DNA from 3 places in the Neisseria perflava genome. Region 1 is predicted to be linked to each of the others. Evidence: predicted binding sites of a transcription regulator. Region 1 holds the regulator's gene; each other region holds the start of a gene.
The links. Region 1 encodes FNR, which switches genes on or off when oxygen is low (the NO sensors DNR and NnrR bind a similar motif). Its sites were predicted from a motif close to TTGATNNNNATCAA; they were not measured.
Positions count from the first base shown of each region.

Region 2: gnd (decarboxylating NADP(+)-dependent phosphogluconate dehydrogenase) is a predicted target of FNR. The motif match lies at 4,341-4,354, and genes of this name have one in related genera.
Region 3: CYJ98_RS02260 (formate/nitrite transporter family protein) is a predicted target of FNR. The motif match lies at 4,322-4,335, and genes of this name have one in related genera.

Region 1 is NZ_CP136962.1:152,890-158,872, reverse strand. Features, by position in the region: partial or broken gene CYJ98_RS00700 (DUF4149 domain-containing protein) at 1-176, shown strand, start outside; gene CYJ98_RS00695 (OmpA family protein) at 313-1,074, opposite strand; gene CYJ98_RS00690 (CysB family HTH-type transcriptional regulator) at 1,517-2,467, shown strand; gene fnr (fumarate/nitrate reduction transcriptional regulator Fnr) at 2,554-3,288, opposite strand; gene hemN (oxygen-independent coproporphyrinogen III oxidase) at 3,451-4,872, shown strand; gene CYJ98_RS00675 (hypothetical protein) at 5,004-5,336, shown strand; gene CYJ98_RS00670 (DUF1289 domain-containing protein) at 5,948-5,983, shown strand, end outside.
Region 2 is NZ_CP136962.1:1,970,487-1,976,469, forward strand. Features, by position in the region: gene gap (type I glyceraldehyde-3-phosphate dehydrogenase) at 1-545, opposite strand, end outside; gene lpxC (UDP-3-O-acyl-N-acetylglucosamine deacetylase) at 1,196-2,110, shown strand; gene ggt (gamma-glutamyltransferase) at 2,348-4,117, opposite strand; gene gnd (decarboxylating NADP(+)-dependent phosphogluconate dehydrogenase) at 4,599-5,983, shown strand, end outside.
Region 3 is NZ_CP136962.1:498,232-504,214, forward strand. Features, by position in the region: gene CYJ98_RS02245 (2Fe-2S iron-sulfur cluster-binding protein) at 1-626, opposite strand, end outside; gene CYJ98_RS02250 (fumarate hydratase) at 1,478-3,001, shown strand; tRNA gene CYJ98_RS02255 (tRNA-Pro) at 3,156-3,232, shown strand; gene CYJ98_RS02260 (formate/nitrite transporter family protein) at 3,385-4,176, opposite strand; gene yciA (acyl-CoA thioester hydrolase YciA) at 4,423-4,857, opposite strand; gene pip (prolyl aminopeptidase) at 4,982-5,911, shown strand.

The DNA of each region.
Region 1 (5,983 bases):
GCAACCATCTTTTGGTTACGCCGGTTATCGAGGCACACAAGTACGGGCTGGATAACTGGCTGCTGTCCCTAGTAGGCGGAACATTCGGTGTTTGGCACGGCTTATCCAGTATCATCTTTTTGATTTGCACAATACTCGCCGCTGTTTGCGTATGGAAATGGCCCAAGCCAAACTAAGCTGTTTTAATAAAAGGCCGTCTGAAAATAAATCTTTCAGACGGCCTTTTATTTTGAATCATGAATTTCCTGATTATTCAAATATAAGCCATAAAAAAAATGCCCTGCATATTGCAGGGCATTTTTCACAAACCAATTAAGGTTTAGCGTAACCGTGAACGCCATTGTAAGGAGCTGGGATCCAACCTTCATCAGTAGCAGGCAATTCGCCTTGACCTTCGATAGTTTGACCTGGAGCAACTTGACGAGTAACAACGCTGCGGATTTTAACATCAACGCGACGGTCAGGTTCGATACAAGCGATAAGAGCAGCACGTTTCTTAGCTTTAGAAACTTTTTTGCCCAGTTTAGCAACTTCAGCTTCACAAGTAGCAGTCATTTGAGCTTGAGATTCGCCCAGACCTACTGCAGAGATTTTGCTAGAAGCAACGCCACGGCCTACCAAGTAGTTAGCAACTACGTTGGCACGACGCTCAGACAGAGCTTGGTTGTATTGTTCAGAACCCATGAAGTCGGTATGACCTTCAACACGTACGGTTTGTACGCTTTCGTTGCTCAGGCGTTGGGCCAAAGCGTTGAGGTTTTCTTGAGCTTCAGGACGGAGGTTGTCTTTGTCGAAGCCGAACAGAGTTTTAGAAGACAGGGAAACAGTTTCATCAACATACTCAGGAGCTTGTTGTACAGGAGCAACTGCTTCGCGGTCACCACATTCAACACGGCCTTGGGTAGCTTTGTCGAAGTAGCTGTTTTTCCAGCATTCGCCGTAGTTGTTACGGACGATTTCTTGAGATTGGCTGCTTACGGTGTAACCGTGTTTGGTATGCGCTTCGCTGGCCATAGCGGTGCCAGAGGCAACCAAGGCAACGAACAATGCGCTTAATTTCAGCTGTTTGGTCATTTTATTCCCTCATCAAATTGTTATGCGGCGGACTAGGAAAGCAACCGCTGCAAAGTACCAATATACAGGCCGCAGTATCAAAACAGCGGCAAATCGGATATATCAGGTTGCACTATAAAGAAGCGCAAGGCAAACTGTCAATACTCGATGCCTTCAAACAATTATGAAGTGCCTGCTTCCTAGTAGTTAATCATGCCGAAAAATCAATCTTGTGTCATTAATTTAGGGCAAAATCAGCCAATTCACCCGCTCCAAGTTGTACAAAAACAACAAAACTTCATCCCCCTTTCATTCACAGATTTCCTGTTTTCATATCATTAAAAGATATTTTCATTAAAAACAAGCGTTTTCAAAACTCAGGGCAAAACCGGGCAAAATATGTTAAATTACAGACCGTTTGTCGCACAAAATCCACAATAACAACGTATCCGATACTGCTACCATGAAACTGCAACAATTACGTTACGCCCTTGAAGTTTACCGGCACAATCTGAATGTCTCCGAGGCTGCCGATGCGCTTTTTACATCCCAACCCGGCATTTCCAAACAAATCCGCCTGCTTGAAGAAGAATTGGGTATCCAAATTTTTATCCGCAGCGGCAAGCGTGTGGTTTCCGTTTCGCAACCGGGCAAAGCCGTGTTAGAAATTTCGGAACGAATTTTGCGCGATGTACAAAACATTAAAAATATCGGCAGCGAGTTTACCGATCATGACAGCGGCTCGCTGACCATCGCGACAACGCATACCCAGGCGCGTTATGCCTTGCCCAAAATCGTTGCGGAATTTGTCAAAAACTACCCCAAGGTCAATTTGACCATCAAACAAGGCAGCCCTTCTGCCATTGCGCAAATGGTCAGCAGCGGCGAAGCTGATTTGGCAATTATTACCGAACAGATTGATGATCATCCTGAGTTGGGCAAACTGCCCTGCTATGAATGGAACCATGCCGTCATTGTTCCGCATGACCACCCTCTTTTGGACTGCCGCAATCCTTTAAGCCTTGAAGATTTGGCTTCTTTTCCGCTGGTTACTTACGAATTTGCTTTTAATTCCGGCAGCAGCATTGCGCGTACATTTAATAAAGCGCATATTGAGCAACCTGATGTTGCCTTATCGGCTGCCGATACAGATGTATTGAAGACGTATGTCCGCTTAGGTTTGGGCGTTGGGTTAATGGCGAAAATGGCGTACGATCCCGCAGTCGATCAAGATTTACAGCTGATTGATGCGGCACACTTATTTGAACCGTCACCCACTTGGATAGCCTTACGCACCGATACCTACCTGCGCGGTTACGCGTATGACTTTATCCAGATGTTTGCACCGAAACTGACCAGAGAAGTAGTCAACCGCATTCTGTACACGCCGGTTGTTGAAGATTTTTCAATTTAATATCTGACTATCACTTGCGTAACTTAACAATTATTCTTTAATTCTTGTTAAAAAGGCCGTCTGAAATATTTCAGACGGCCTAAGATTCAGATAGCGTGCGAACAACCGGAAACCATTTTCTTCAAGGTTGTCGCATCTAAGATTTTGATGTGCTTGTGTTCAACCGAAATCAAGCCTTCATGATGGAATTTAGACAAGGTGCGGCTGACTGTTTCCAGTTTCAGCCCCAAATAGCTGCCGATTTCCTCACGCGACATCCGCAAAATAAAATCATTAGCGGCAAAACCTCGTGAATAGAGACGCTGGGACAAGTTGAGCAAGAATGCCGCCAATCGCTCTTCAGCGCGCATATTGCCCAAAAGCAACATAACGCCCTGATCTCGAACAATTTCGCGACTCATTAAGCGGAAAAAGTGAGAACGAAGACTGGGAATATCCTGTCCAAGTTCTTCAATATGTGTAAACGGAAGCTCGCATACCTCGCTGTCTTCCAAAGCCACAGCATCACAGCTGTGAATATGGGAACAAATCCCATCCATACCGATCAGCTCGCCCGACATAAAAAAGCCGGTTACCTGATCTCGTCCATCTTGGCTGGCGACTGTTGTCTTAAAGAAGCCCGCACGGATGGCAAACAAAGAGGTAAACGGCTCGCCGGCACGGAACAGGTATTCACCTTTTTTCAGACGGCGGCTTTGACGAATAACCGCGTCTAATTGTGAAAATTCGTTAGGCATCAGTCCGACAGGCAAACACAGCTCGCGTAAAGAACATGTGGAACACAAGGTTTTCATTTGATGTGTTGCATTGTGTGTAGCCATAACGCACCTTTAATTTGCTTAGTTCTCTCAATCCCTGATTAAGCCGAATAACTATTGACCCATGTCAAAGTCGGCATATCATTATGAGGCATTCTACCAAACTATCGAAATTTTGACTAAAATTTTCCCTAATTTCCTTACTTCATACTACAAGCCCCGACCATGAAAATCATCCCCATCTCAAATAACACCAACACAAACAATGAATTACCGGAATTCGACCGCGAATTGATTGCCAGTTTGCCATCAAGCGGTCCACGTTATACATCCTATCCGACCGCCGACCGCTTCCATGAAGGCTTTAAAGAAGCCGAATATATCCAAGCTTTAAACCTGCGCAACATGGGCGCGCTCAACAAACCCCTTTCACTCTACATCCACATTCCCTTCTGCAATACCATCTGCTATTACTGCGGCTGCAATAAAATCATTACCAAAGACAAAAGCCGTGCCGATGCCTATATCCAGTATCTGGAAAAAGAAATGGAATTGCTGGCACCGCATTTAGGCGGAAGACACCAGCTCGCGCAGCTCCACTTCGGTGGCGGCACGCCCACATTCCTGAGCGACGACCAACTCGAACGCGTCTTCGAAATGATCCGCAAATACTTCCAGCTCATCCCCAACGGCGAATACTCCATCGAAATCGACCCGCGCAAAGTCAGCCGCGAAACCGTCCTCAAGTTGGGCAAACTCGGTTTCAACCGCATGAGTGTAGGCATTCAAGACTTTGACCCTAAAGTGCAGGCAGCCGTCAACCGTATCCAAAGCTACGAAGAAACCAAAGAAGTGATTGATGCCGCGCGTGAAGCCGGGTTTAAATCAGTCAGCGTCGATTTGATTTACGGCCTGCCGCACCAAAACACCGAAAGCATCAAAACCACCATCGATACGGTCTTATCCCTCGATCCCGACCGCCTTGCCCTTTACCACTACGCCCACCTGCCGCATATCTTCAAACCGCAACGCCGTATCGACACCAATGTTGTCCCCGGCAGCGAAGAAAAACTCGATATGCTGCAATATTGCGTCCAAACCCTGACTGAGCGCGGCTACGTTTTCATCGGTATGGACCACTTTGCCAAACCTGATGATGAACTCTCCATCGCCCTCAAAGAAGGCTTCCTGCAACGCAACTTCCAAGGCTACTCGACCTATGCCGACTGCGACTTGGTGGCGATCGGCGTCTCCTCTATCGGCAAAATCGGCAGCACCTACTCCCAAAACGAGCGCGACATCGATGCCTATTACGCCGCACTCGATGCCGGATATCTACCGATTATGCGCGGCTACCAGCTTAATCAAGACGACATTCTGCGCCGCAACATCATTCAGGATTTGATGTGCCGCTTCTCGCTTGATTATCAAATTTACGAAAGCGTGTTCGGCATTCCGTTTAGCCGCTATTTTGTAGCGGAACTGGAAGATATGAAACAACTGGAAACCCTCGGTCTGGTCCGCCTCAAACCGCACGGCCTGACCGTTACGCCGAAGGGCCGTTTCCTGATCCGCAACATCGCCATGGTGTTCGACTACCATTTGCGCCATAAAGAAACCAAAGCCAAATACTCGCAAACCGTATAAACAGAAATGGGAAAGGTCGTCTGAAAATTTTCAGACGACCTTTGTTTTTATTTTCAATACTTTCGGGTAACATAAAACCATATTTTCCGCTTTATCAGAATTCAAAGTTAATTTGTATAGGCGCGTATCCTATGGTTACCGAACAGCAAAACGATATCCTCAGCATCAATCAAGTACAGCTTCTCCTTGCTGAAAAACGCACGGCACTTGCTATCATGCGTACAGGTATTGCCGTTTTCGCACTCCCTTTGTCTATTTTCAGTGCGCTGATTGCGACATCGAAATGGTACGAGGCCGTTGATGTTTGGCCTTTGCTCGTACTGGTCAGTCTGATGAACATCAGCTTGATTATTTTCTCGGTCTATCTGATTACCCGCTCGCTCCGTAGAATGCACCAATATGACCGGCTGATTGCCGATATCAAATACAACAATCAGTCTTTGCGCAAACTGATTAAGTCATAAAATGCAGATAGTTGGGGCTACACATAGGTCGTCTGAAAATCAAAAAATAGCAGAACTCCAAATATGTATTAAAACATGATTCTGCCAAACATACCGTAATTGTTCTTGGAGATGTTACTAAACACTTTGCTCCCCCATTTGAATCGATACGATACCATTGCAGTACAAGATATAAAATGAATAACAAATATAAAGAATGGATAAAAATCTTACTCCTCCCTCATTTAATAACAGCCATTTTCTTAGGGCCGGCAATAATTGTTTTTTGGTCAGGTGGATTTGTCGGTCTCTATTCTGTTATAAACGTGTTCAGTGAATTAGGTTTGCTTAAATATTATATTTATATTGGAATTCCTTTAATTTTTATAATGTTCTTACTTGGGTTTTATTGGAAAAATCTGACGATAGGGAAGATACTGACTTCTTCTGCGATATATTTATGGTTTCTCTTAGGTTTTTTATGCCTAGGTTGGCAGATATAAACTTATTGAAATGATCAACTCAATTGGATATTAGGAACCCTGCTGGATACACCGATCGTGTTTAGATAAATACGAATGCAGTCTGCAATTTTGGTTTGTCCGGTCTCTTGTCTCAAACACTTTTAAAATATGGAACAACCTGATTTTTTCCCCATCCCCAGTCCC
Region 2 (5,983 bases), 530 kb from region 1:
CCGGTATAGGCGTGGATGGTGGTCATCAAGCCTTCGACAATACCGAATTCTTTTTGCAATACCGCAGCCATAGGAGCCAGGCAGTTAGTCGTACAAGAAGCGGCAGAGATGACGGTTTCGCTGCCGTCCAAAATATCTTGGTTTACGCCGTATACAACGGTTTTCACATCATTGCCGCCGGGAGCCGAAATCACAACTTTGCGCGCACCGGCACGGATATGGGCTTCCGCTTTGGTTTTATTGGTAAAGAAACCGGTACATTCAAGGACGACGTCCACACCCAGCTCGCCCCAAGGCAATTCTTCAGGATTAGGATTGGCAAATACTTTGATTTCTTTGCCGTTAACAACAATAGCGTCGTCTTTCAATTCGGCAGAGCCTTCAAAGCGGCCTTGGGTACTGTCGTATTTGAAGAGGTGCAACAACATGTCGGCAGGAGTCAAGTCGTTAACAGCAACGACTTCGATACCTTGGGCTTTTTCAATTTGACGCAATGCCAGACGACCGATGCGGCCAAAACCATTAATCGCTACTTTAATACTCATTTTGCTACTCCTATTAGATGGAATGGGAAAAATTTTTCAGTAAGTCCATTGTATCCTGAAATAAAATTACTTTCTAGGATTACAGATAATTACTTTTAAGTTGTTTGATTTAAATAAAGAAAACATGAAATTCTTGTTTGTAGGAAAATATCAGGCAAATCGGATTAGTTCTAGCTTTTGATATTTTATTTCATAAAAACCATTTTCCAATCTTAAAAGTTTCATAAGCTTATGGAAATCATAAACTTAGTTCTATTCCTCCGTATTTTGCCATTTTTGTGTTGATCATTCAGTGTTTTTTTCAAATCATAATATTTTAATTTTTAAAATAATGATTTTGATGAAGAACCAAACCATCTGTGGATAACGGAATAACTTTCTTTAAAACCAATTTGATAGTCGCTTTTTATCTTTGAGGCCAACCCCAACTGAATGCCGGAATAAAAAAGGATAGAATCTTAGTTCTTCTATTTTTCTGTGGATAAAACCCAAATTACCCACTTCAATTTCACATGCTATTGTGGATAATTAAAATTTTGAAATTCACACCCGCAAAACATCCATATTGGCAAATACTATTAAAAATGATGGCTTGTTTTTTCCTTTTTAACGTATCATTTGCCCATCAGACTTTTTAAAAGGAAGCAATTATGCTGCAACGGACTTTAGCCAAATCAGTAAGCGTTACCGGCGTTGGCCTGCATTCGGGCGAAAGGGTCGCTCTGACTTTGCATCCTGCCGAAGAAAACAGCGGTATTTCGTTCCGCCGTACCGATTTAAGTGGGGAAATGGGCGAAATAATCAAATTGAATCCTTATTTGATCAACGATACCCGCCTCTCTTCAACCATCGTTACCGATAAAGGCGTGCGCATCGGCACGATTGAACACATTATGTCGGCTCTGTCTGCCTATGGCATCGACAATGCCTTGATTGAATTGAACGCGCCTGAAATTCCGATTATGGACGGCTCCAGCCTGCCGTTTATTTACCTATTACAAGATGCAGGCGTTGTCGATCAAAAAGCCCAAAAACGTTTTCTAAAAATCCTCAAACCCGTTGAAATCAAAGAAACCGGAAAATGGGTGCGCTTTACGCCTTATGACGGCTTTAAAGTTACTTTAACCATCGAATTTGACCATCCCGTATTCAATCGCAGCGCACCTACTTTCGAGATTGATTTTGCAGGAAAATCCTATATCGATGAGATTGCCCGCGCCCGTACCTTCGGCTTTATGCACGAAGTGGAAATGATGCGCGCCCACAATCTCGGACTGGGCGGCAATTTGAACAATGCCATCGTGATTGACGACATGGATGTTTTGAATCCGGAAGGTTTGCGTTATCCCGATGAATTTGTCCGCCACAAAATCCTGGATGCGATTGGCGATTTGTACATTGTCGGCCATCCGATTATCGGTGCATTTGAAGGTTACAAATCAGGTCATGCCATCAATAATGCACTGTTGCGTGCCGTTTTGGCAGATGAAAGCGCTTACGAATGGGTTGAGTTTGCCGATGACGAAGACTTGCCTAGTGCTTTTCACGAGTTGCCGGCAGCCTGATAGAAAATAGACAAAACAGTCCAATAAAAAGGCCGTCTGAACCTTTCAGACGGCCTAAATCATGTTGTTTTCCACAAGTAATTATCCACATATTCATATCTTTTATCTTATTGAAAAATAAAAATATTAAAATTTAATGTTATTCTTATACACATCTTATCCATATATTTTCCCAAACTAAAAAGGCCGTCTGAAACGAAGCTGTTCAAACGGCCTTTACATGTCAAACCGACAATATCAATCGCCCATGACCTTGCCTTCACGGCGTGGGTCGGCGCCACCGAGCAAACCGTCCTTGCCGATCACAATGCCTTGCACGCCAGAATTCAAATCGCGGATTTGGACTTTGTAGCCCAATTTTTCCAACGCAGCCGCTTTATCCGCAGCAGCGGTTTTTTCCTCGATTTCATACTGGCTGCCGCGATTGAGCATATTCGGCAGTGAAATTGCCGTCTGAATGTCCATATCCCAATCGATATGCGCAACCAGTGTTTTAGCAACAAAACCGATAATGCGGCTGCCGCCCGGTGAACCGACCGCCATATAAGGTTTTCCGTCTTTCATCACAATAGTCGGCGCCATCGAAGAACGCGGACGTTTGCCACCGGCAACACTATTTGCCACCGTTTTACCGTCCGCGCCGACAGGGTTGAAGGCAAAATCGGTCAATTCATTGTTGAGCAGATAACCGTTTGCCATCAGCCCCGAACCGAACGCGTTTTCAATCGAAGTCGTCATCGACACGACATTGCCGTCTTTATCCACAACCACCAAATGGCTAGTGGACGGCAGCTCGATCGCCATGCCTTGCGCGTATTCCTTGCCGAACTTACCTGCCTGAATAGTTTCCAATGCCTTGTCAGCTTTGCGGATTTCTTCGGCACGCGGTTTCAAATAAGCCTGTGAAATCATGACTCGGGTCGGAACATTCACAAACTTGGGATCACCGACATAATAATCGCGGTCGGCAAACGCAATCCGCGACGCATCGCCTATCCAGCGCCAACTGTGGATATTTTCCGCGCCCAACGTTTTCATATCCTGATTCTGCAATACGCCCAAAATCTGCCCCAAAGCGATTGCGCCGGAACTTGGCGCGCCCATGCCGCAAACTTCATATTCACGATACGGCGCACAAACCGGCTTACGCTCGATAACTTGATAGTTTTTCAAATCCGCCATGCTGATTTTGCCGGGATTATCCACAGCACCGGTAACGGCACGGACAATATTTTGCGCCTGCATTCCCTGGTAAAACGGCGCACTGCCTTTTTCCGCCAACAGGCGCACAGAACGCGCAAATTCAGGATTTTTCAAAACCGTTCCCGCAGCCAAAGGTTTGCCGTCGGGTAAGAAATAGGCAGCAGTTTGCGGATAACGTTGCAAGGGTTCCAAATTTTGTTCGATGGATTTCGCCATACGCGGAGAAACAGCAAAACCTTGTTCCGCCAAAGTAATCGGTTTCTCAAACAAACTTGCCCACGGCAATTTGCCGTAACGCTTATGGACATCTTCCAGCAGCTTCGGAATCCCCGGCACACCGACCGAACGGCCGCCGACCACCGCTTTCATAAAGCCCATCGGTTTGCCGTTTTCGTCCAAGAAAAGTTCCGGCGTTGCCGCTTTCGGCGCTGTTTCACGGGCATCAAACGTCGTCAGCTTTTTCGCCTTATTGTCCCAATACACCAAAAACGCACCGCCACCCAATCCGGAAGACTGAGGCTCAACCAGTCCCAAAGTTGTCTGCATGGCAATCATCGCATCTATCGCACTGCCGCCGCGCTTCAAAATTTCATAACCGGCTTCAGTTGCCAGCGGATTGGCAGACGCCGCCATATAATGCTTGGCGCGGATTAACTTCTGCTCCGTCAGCCCTGTTCCTTGCTCCGGCGCATGGTTATCCACAGATACAGAGGGCAGGGAAACTTGAGGCTTTTGAACTGGCTGTTGCGCACAAGCGGCCAAAATCAAAACAGATAACAGGTTAATACTAAAGGAAAACTTCATATGCACACCTTATTGAAATATTTTCAGACGGCCTTTTCCCAGCTTAAATAAAAGGAAATATGAAAATAGCTTGAAATAAAAAACCATTTGACTATTTCTCTAGTCAATCAGTTCCGATTAGAGAAGTATAAAACAAGCTAAGATTGTGCACAGGCAAAAAGTTACCCACAGAATGAAGCAGCAGGAAATTTTTATCCACATCTGCAAACAAGGTCGACCATACTTTATCCTCATCAAAAAATATCAGCTAAGTATTTGAAAAATTTTTGTAATTAAAGTTATCAACAAGCTGTGGCAGCACTCAATATCATCTTCTATTTATTATTTAAAATCTAATTTATAGTTTGTTTTCCCAAAGGCAAAGGCCGTCTGAAACGTAAAGGTATCTTTTCAAAAAATTAAAAAGTTAAGGATTGTTAAAAAGTTGTAAATCAGCTAGAGTTACGCTTGATAAATTTAATCAATAATGGAGTTTCACCAAATGAAAGGCGACATTGGCGTTATCGGCCTTGCCGTGATGGGGCAAAACCTGATTCTCAACATGAACGACAATGGTTTTAAAGTTGTTGCATTCAACCGTACGACCAGCAAAGTAGATGATTTTTTAAACGGCGCAGCCAAAAATACCAATATTATCGGCGCATATTCACTGCAAGATCTGGTTGATAAATTAGAAAAACCACGCAAAATCATGATGATGGTGCGCGCTGGTTCTGTTGTTGACGATTTTATCGAGCAACTCGTTCCGCTTTTGGACGAAGGCGACATCATTATTGACGGCGGCAATGCCAACTATCCTGATTCCACCCGCCGTACACACGAGCTGGCCGCAAAAGGCATCCGCTTCATCGGTGCCGGCGTATCCGGTGGCGAAGAAGGCGCGCGTCACGGCCCATCTATCATGCCTGGCGGCGATGAAGCCGCATGGCCTGCCGTCAAACCGATTTTCCAAGCCATCTCCGCCAAAACGCCTCAAGGCGAGCCTTGTTGCGACTGGGTTGGCCGCGATGGTGCGGGCCACTTCGTCAAAATGGTGCACAACGGCATCGAATACGGCGATATGCAGTTGATTTGCGAAGCCTACCAATTCATGAAAGACGGTTTGGGCCTGTCTTATGACGAAATGCACCAAATCTTCAACGAGTGGAACAAAACCGAACTGGATTCTTATCTGGTCGAAATTACCGCCGCGATTTTGGGCTACAAAGATGAAAACGGCGAACCTTTGGTCGAAAAAATCCTCGATACTGCCGGACAAAAAGGCACAGGCAAATGGACCGGCATCAATGCCCTCGATTTGGGTATCCCGTTGACCCTGATTTCCGAAGCCGTATTTGCACGTTGCGTGTCCGCGTTTAAAGACCAACGCGCCCAAGCAAACAGCCTGTTTGGCAAAACCATTACCCCGATTGAAGGCGACAAAGCCGCATGGGTGGATGCCTTGCGCCAAGCCCTGTTGGCGTCCAAAATTATTTCTTATGCACAAGGCTTTATGCTGATTCGTGAAGCCAGCGAAAACAACGATTGGGCATTGAATTACGGCAATACCGCCCTTCTGTGGCGCGAAGGCTGCATCATCCGCAGCGCGTTCTTGGGCAACATCCGCGACGCATACGAAGCCAATCCTGATTTGGTGTTCTTGGGTTCCGATCCTTATTTCAAAGGCGTGTTGGAAACCTGTCTGCCTGCATGGCGCAAAGTGGTGGCCAAAGCGATCGAGTGCGGTATTCCGATGCCTTGCATGGCTTCTGCCATTACCTTCCTTGACGGCTACACTTCCGAACGCCTTCCCGCCAACCTGCTGCAAGCCCAACGCGACTATTTCGGCGCGCACACTTACGAGCGTACCGACAAACCGCGCGGTGA
Region 3 (5,983 bases), 350 kb from region 1:
TCTTCAAATTCGACTTTCATTTTGCCGCTGTCGATTTCGCGCAGGCGGCGCATCAAATCCACAGGACGCAATGTGCGCGCCGCTTTCATACGGCGGGCGAACAAGCCCAAGTGGTTCGGACGGATGTGTTCAGGGCAGGAGAGGGTGCAGAGGTTGCACATCACGCATTGGTCAAAGGTCAGCGCAGCCGCACTGAAATCGCCGGAAACTACCTGCGCTACGCCGTTTTCCACTTGCAAACCTTTAGGACAGGCTCGATTACAGCCGCCGCAATGACGACAGTTTTGCGCTTCGGGGAAGGCTTTGGCGGTATCGTCCAACCAGTTCCAGCCGTCGCCAATCTCGCTTACGTCGTAATATTGGATATGCTCCGGAATAAAGTAGTCCAAGAAGCTGACCTGCATCCCTTCTTCGACTTTGGTTTCACACGCCAACGCAGTCGTTACCTCGCGCTCGCCTTCTTTACGAATCATGCAGCGGCAGGAACCGCATACGCCTTGACCCATGCAGCCGACGTTGGCAGTAATCGCATTGCCTGAACGTGCATAGGCTTGGATGATTGACGAATCGGCGGAAGCTTTGACTTCGTGGCCGTCTATGGTCAGGGTTAACAAATTTTCACTCATGATTTGTTCCTGTGAAATTGGAAGTTGGAATAGTGGATAATTTGGTTAATTGTATTTTTATTACATTTATTGCGTATGAGGAAAATATCCAAGTGATTTACTCGGAAATTCTTTTAAAATCAATGTTTATCTCTATAAGGCAAAGTGTATCAGAATTTGTTGAATTTGATGATAGGGAGGAATTGGTATTGCTTAAGGAGAAGATTGTAAACAAAATATGCCTATTATTTAGACAAATTAATCATTTATATTTGATTTTAAAGGTAAAAGAAAATTACCTTTTCAGTATATTTGCAAAAATAATCTAATATTTACTAGTAGAAATCATTATTATATCTTAAGGTTTAATATATAACTTATTGTATATATTAGATAATATTAATTTTGTAAACAAACGAAAAGGCTGTTATAAAATTTCAGAAAATTAAATAAGTTTGACATCCGTCAAGAAGGTTGAGGGAGGAAATGACATAAATTTTACAATTGTGTATCGTATTAAAAAATAAAATGGCCGTCTGAAATGGAGATGGTTCTCTTTTAAATACAGGTTACTAAATTGTTTACTTAGATGTGCAGGGCAAATATTTCAGACGGCCTGCAATAAGGTTATCGTTTAAAAATAATGTAATTTTATTTCTATGTAAGTGAATGGCCAGTAGATATAGGTTATCAATAACCAAGTGATTCAATATGTTATTAAATTCTATTTAAATCAATAAGGTATGAAAATGATATTGTCTGGATTATTCATTTGAAAGCACTATTACGCTATTGAAGGCCGTCTGAAAAATCGGTCTCTTAAAAAAATAAACAAACCCTTCCTACCATGACTCCCGAAAAGGAACACAATCATGACCGTCATCAAGCAAGAAGACTTTATCCAAAGTATTTTCGACGCTTTTCAATTCATCAGCTACTACCATCCTAAAGACTACATTCAGGCTTTATACAAGGCTTACCAAAAAGAAGAGAACCCTGCCGCCAAAGATGCGATGGCGCAGATTTTGGTCAATAGCCGTATGTGTGCCGAAGGCCATCGTCCGATTTGTCAGGATACCGGTATTGCGACCGTATTCTTGAAAGTGGGCATGGATGTACAGTGGGACGCCGAGATGAGCGTACAGGAAATGGTTAACGAAGGCGTACGCCGTGCATACACCTATCCTGACAACAAACTGCGCGCCTCTGTATTGGCCGACCCGGCAGGCAAACGTCAAAATACCAAAGACAACACCCCTGCCGTTGTACACATGGAAATCGTAAAAGGCGACAAAGTTGAAGTCACTTGTGCAGCCAAAGGCGGCGGTTCTGAAAACAAAACCAAAGTTGCCATGCTCAACCCTTCAGACAATATCGTTGATTGGGTATTGAAAACCGTTCCTCAAATGGGTGCCGGCTGGTGTCCTCCGGGCATCTTGGGTATCGGCATCGGCGGTACGCCTGAAAAAGCAGTGTTGATGGCCAAAGAAAGCCTGATGAGCCATATCGATATTCAGGAGCTCAAAGAAAAAGCCGATTCAGGTGCAGAATTGTCTACAACCGAAGCCCTGCGCTTGGAACTCTACAAAAAAGTAAATGCCTTGGGCATCGGCGCACAAGGTTTGGGCGGTTTGAGCACCGTGCTGGATGTCAAAATCCTTGACTACCCAACCCACGCGGCTTCCAAACCGATTGCCATGATTCCAAACTGCGCGGCAACCCGCCACATCGAATTTGAATTGGACGGTTCAGGCCCGGCTAAACTGGAAGCCCCATCTTTGGAAGACTGGCTGGATTTGACTTACAGCCCTGACAACGGCAAACGTGTCGATGTCAACAATCTGACCAAAGAAGAAGTGGCCACATGGAAAACTGGCGACGTGTTGTTGTTGAACGGTAAAATCCTGACCGGCCGCGATGCCGCACACAAACGTCTGGTTGACATGCTCAATAAAGGCGAAGAGTTGCCGGTAGATTTCACCAACAAACTGATTTACTACGTTGGCCCGGTTGATCCAGTCCGTGACGAAGTAGTTGGTCCGGCTGGTCCGACTACTTCCACCCGTATGGATAAATTTACCCGCCAAATGCTGGAACAAACCGGCCTCTTGGGTATGATCGGTAAATCCGAACGCGGCGCAGCAACTTGCCAAGCCATTGCCGATAACAAAGCCGTTTACCTGATGGCTGTCGGCGGCGCGGCATATTTGGTTGCCAAAGCCATTAAAGCATCTAAAGTCTTGGCGTTCCCAGAATTGGGTATGGAAGCGATTTACGAATTTGAAGTCAAAGATATGCCTGTGACCGTTGCGGTGGATAGCAACGGCGAATCGGTTCACGCCATTGCGCCAAAACAATGGCAGGCCAAAATCGGTATTATTCCGGTTGAAGCTTGATATTTGCCTGGATAATCAAAGGCCGTCTGAACGATTTCAGACGGCCTTTTTTTACTTACAAATAATTCAAATGTTTTCAAACGAGTAAATTTCCCTTTCTAAAAAGCACTTGTCAAAATCAGCGTTTGAAACTAGAATTCACAGCTTATCGAGTCGGAGTGTGGCGCAGTCTGGTAGCGCACTTGCATGGGGTGCAAGGGGTCGAAGGTTCGAATCCTTTCACTCCGACCAAAGAATTGGAAAGAGCCGTTTTGAAAACGGCTCTTTTTTCGTTTGGATGATTTATCTGAATAATGTGTCCGAATAGATTTTAAAACTGGATACCAATGCCGTCTGAAACAAAACCTGCTTAAAAAGCAGGTTTTGTTGTTTTCAAAGCAGAACTATTCGGCACTATCTTTCAGCATGTCTTTATAAGTATAAAGATAAGACGCGCCGACAAAGGATGCGCCACCGACGACATTGCCCAGGAATACGGGAATCATGTTGAAGAAAAATTGTCCCCATGTGATGTTTGCGCCTGCCAAAATTCCGGCGGGGATAACGAACATATTGGCGACAAGGTGTTGGAAGCCGTTTAATACGAAAATCATGACGGGGAACCAAATGGCCAGCATTCGTCCGGTTGTGTTTTTAGCGGCAAAGTGCAACCACGCGCCCATGCAGACCATCCAGTTACATGCTACTGCTGATACAAAAGCACGGCCGAAATCCATATGGACTTTTGCTTCCGCCACGGCAATGGTCTTTTCTGCCATGCTGCCTTCAATCATACCGACATAGTATCCGAGGAAAAACGCCATCGCCAGCGTGCCCACCAAATTGCCCATGCAGACGATAACCCAGTTGCGCAGCAGCATTTTGGAGGAAATCCGTCCGGCCAATCTGCCTAAAGACATAATCATCATGTTGCTGGTTACCAGTTCGCCGCCGCCAAGTAGGATACAAATCAAGGCGATAGGGAACACGGCTGCGCCGAGTAAAGTGGCAAAACCGCCCCATTCGTGCGGAATGCCGCTGACTACTTTTAAATAGGCAAGATATCCAAAGCCGATGTATCCGCCGGCCAAAATGCTCAAGATTGCCAGAGTGGGGATGCTGGATTGTGCTTTGGCGCAGCTTTTGTCGAGAACAACCTGTAAAATTTCCTGTGGGTATAAATCGCGCGAAGCCATGATGTTCCTTAAAGTGGGTTGAGGAGGAAACGCCGTTTCAAAAGTGGCGTAAACTGTCGCGGTAGGGCAGTGTTATAAGGAGCCGGTGTACGGTCTTTGTTTTATCAATCAGTCTGAATTAAACCTAAAAAACAGATACTTCGCCTTGCTTTAGCTCAAAAGAAATATTATTACATTTTGCTTCTGTATTAAAAAAGGCCGTCTGAACGTTGAGGTTTCAGACGGCCTTGTGTTGATTTTTTAAACTTACAAATGTGCCAGCTTTGCATTGCCTTCACGAGGAATAGGGCGCGGATTGCCTTGTGAATCGATGGCGACGTAAGTGAACACGGCTTCGGTGACCAGTTGGCGGTCTTCCGTTACCATATCGTTCATCAAAGTCTTCACCCATACTTCGATTTTCAGTTGCAAAGAAGTATTGCCTACTCGGACGCAATGACCGTAGCAGCACACGACGTTGCCGACTTTTACCGGTCTGATGAAATTCATTTCTTGAACAGCCACGGTTACAATTCGTCCCTGTGCGATTTCTGCCGCCAAAATACCGCCGCCCAGATCCATTTGCGACATAATCCAGCCGCCAAAGATATCCTGATTAGGATTGGTATCGCGCGGCATGGCTACCGTACGCAATAAAAGTTGTCCTTTGGGTGCAGCATGTGTTTGTTTGTTGTCAGTCATAAAAAATCCTGTCAAAAAAGTGCTATTTTACGCCATTTGTGGCGATAAACCTATGTAGGCCGTCTGAAAAATCAGCAGGCAAAGTGTTACAATCAACATATTCATCAGACAAAGGAGAAAGCTTATGCATCCGATTCAAGAACCACGAAATAGCGGCCTTTTGCGCGTATCCGACATTCACGAAATCTACTGGGAAGAATCAGGCAATCCTGATGGTCATCCCGTGATTTTCCTGCATGGCGGCCCCGGAGCAGGGGCATCACCTGCCTGTCGCGGCTTTTTTAATCCAGATCATTTCCGAATCGTCATTATCGACCAACGCGGTTGCGGACGCTCCAAACCCTATGCCTGTATCGAAGACAATACCACATGGGATTTGGTTGCCGATATTGAAAAAGTACGCGAAATGCTCGGTATTCAAAAATGGCTGGTTTTCGGCGGCTCATGGGGCAGCACCTTGTCGCTGACTTATGCCGAAACCCATCCCGAGCGCGTCAGCGGCTTAGTTTTGCGCGGTATTTTCCTGTGCAGGCCGTCTGAAATGGCATGGTTGAACGAAGTAGGCGGCGTCAGCCAAATTTATCCGGCTCAATGGCAAAAATTCATCGCCCCCGTAGCCGAAAACAAACGCAAAACCCTAATCAAAGCCTACCATGAAATGCTGTTCAGCGAAGATGAAGCCACGCGCCTCAAAGCAGCCAAATCATGGGCAGATTGGGAAAGCTACCTTATTCAGTTTGAACCCAAAGACGTGGATGAAGACCCGCAAGCCTCCCTTGCCATCGCAAGAATGGAAAACCATTACTTCGTAAACGAAGGCTGGTTGCAGGGCGATAAAGCCATCTTGGCAAACATCGACAAAATCCGCCATATCCCAACCATCATCGTCCAAGGCCGCTACGACCTATGCACCCCGATGCAAAGCGCGTGGGAGCTCTCGCAAGCCTTCCCTGAAGCAGAATTGAGAATCGTCCAAGCAGGCCACTCTTCTTTTGATCCTTCGCTTTCTGAGGCTTTGGTGAAAGCAGTGGAGGATATTAGAAGCAAGTTATAAAGGTTAATAAATGACAATGCCGTCTGAAAAAGTTTCAGACGGCATTTTTTAATCAAAGCTTGCTAGATATTA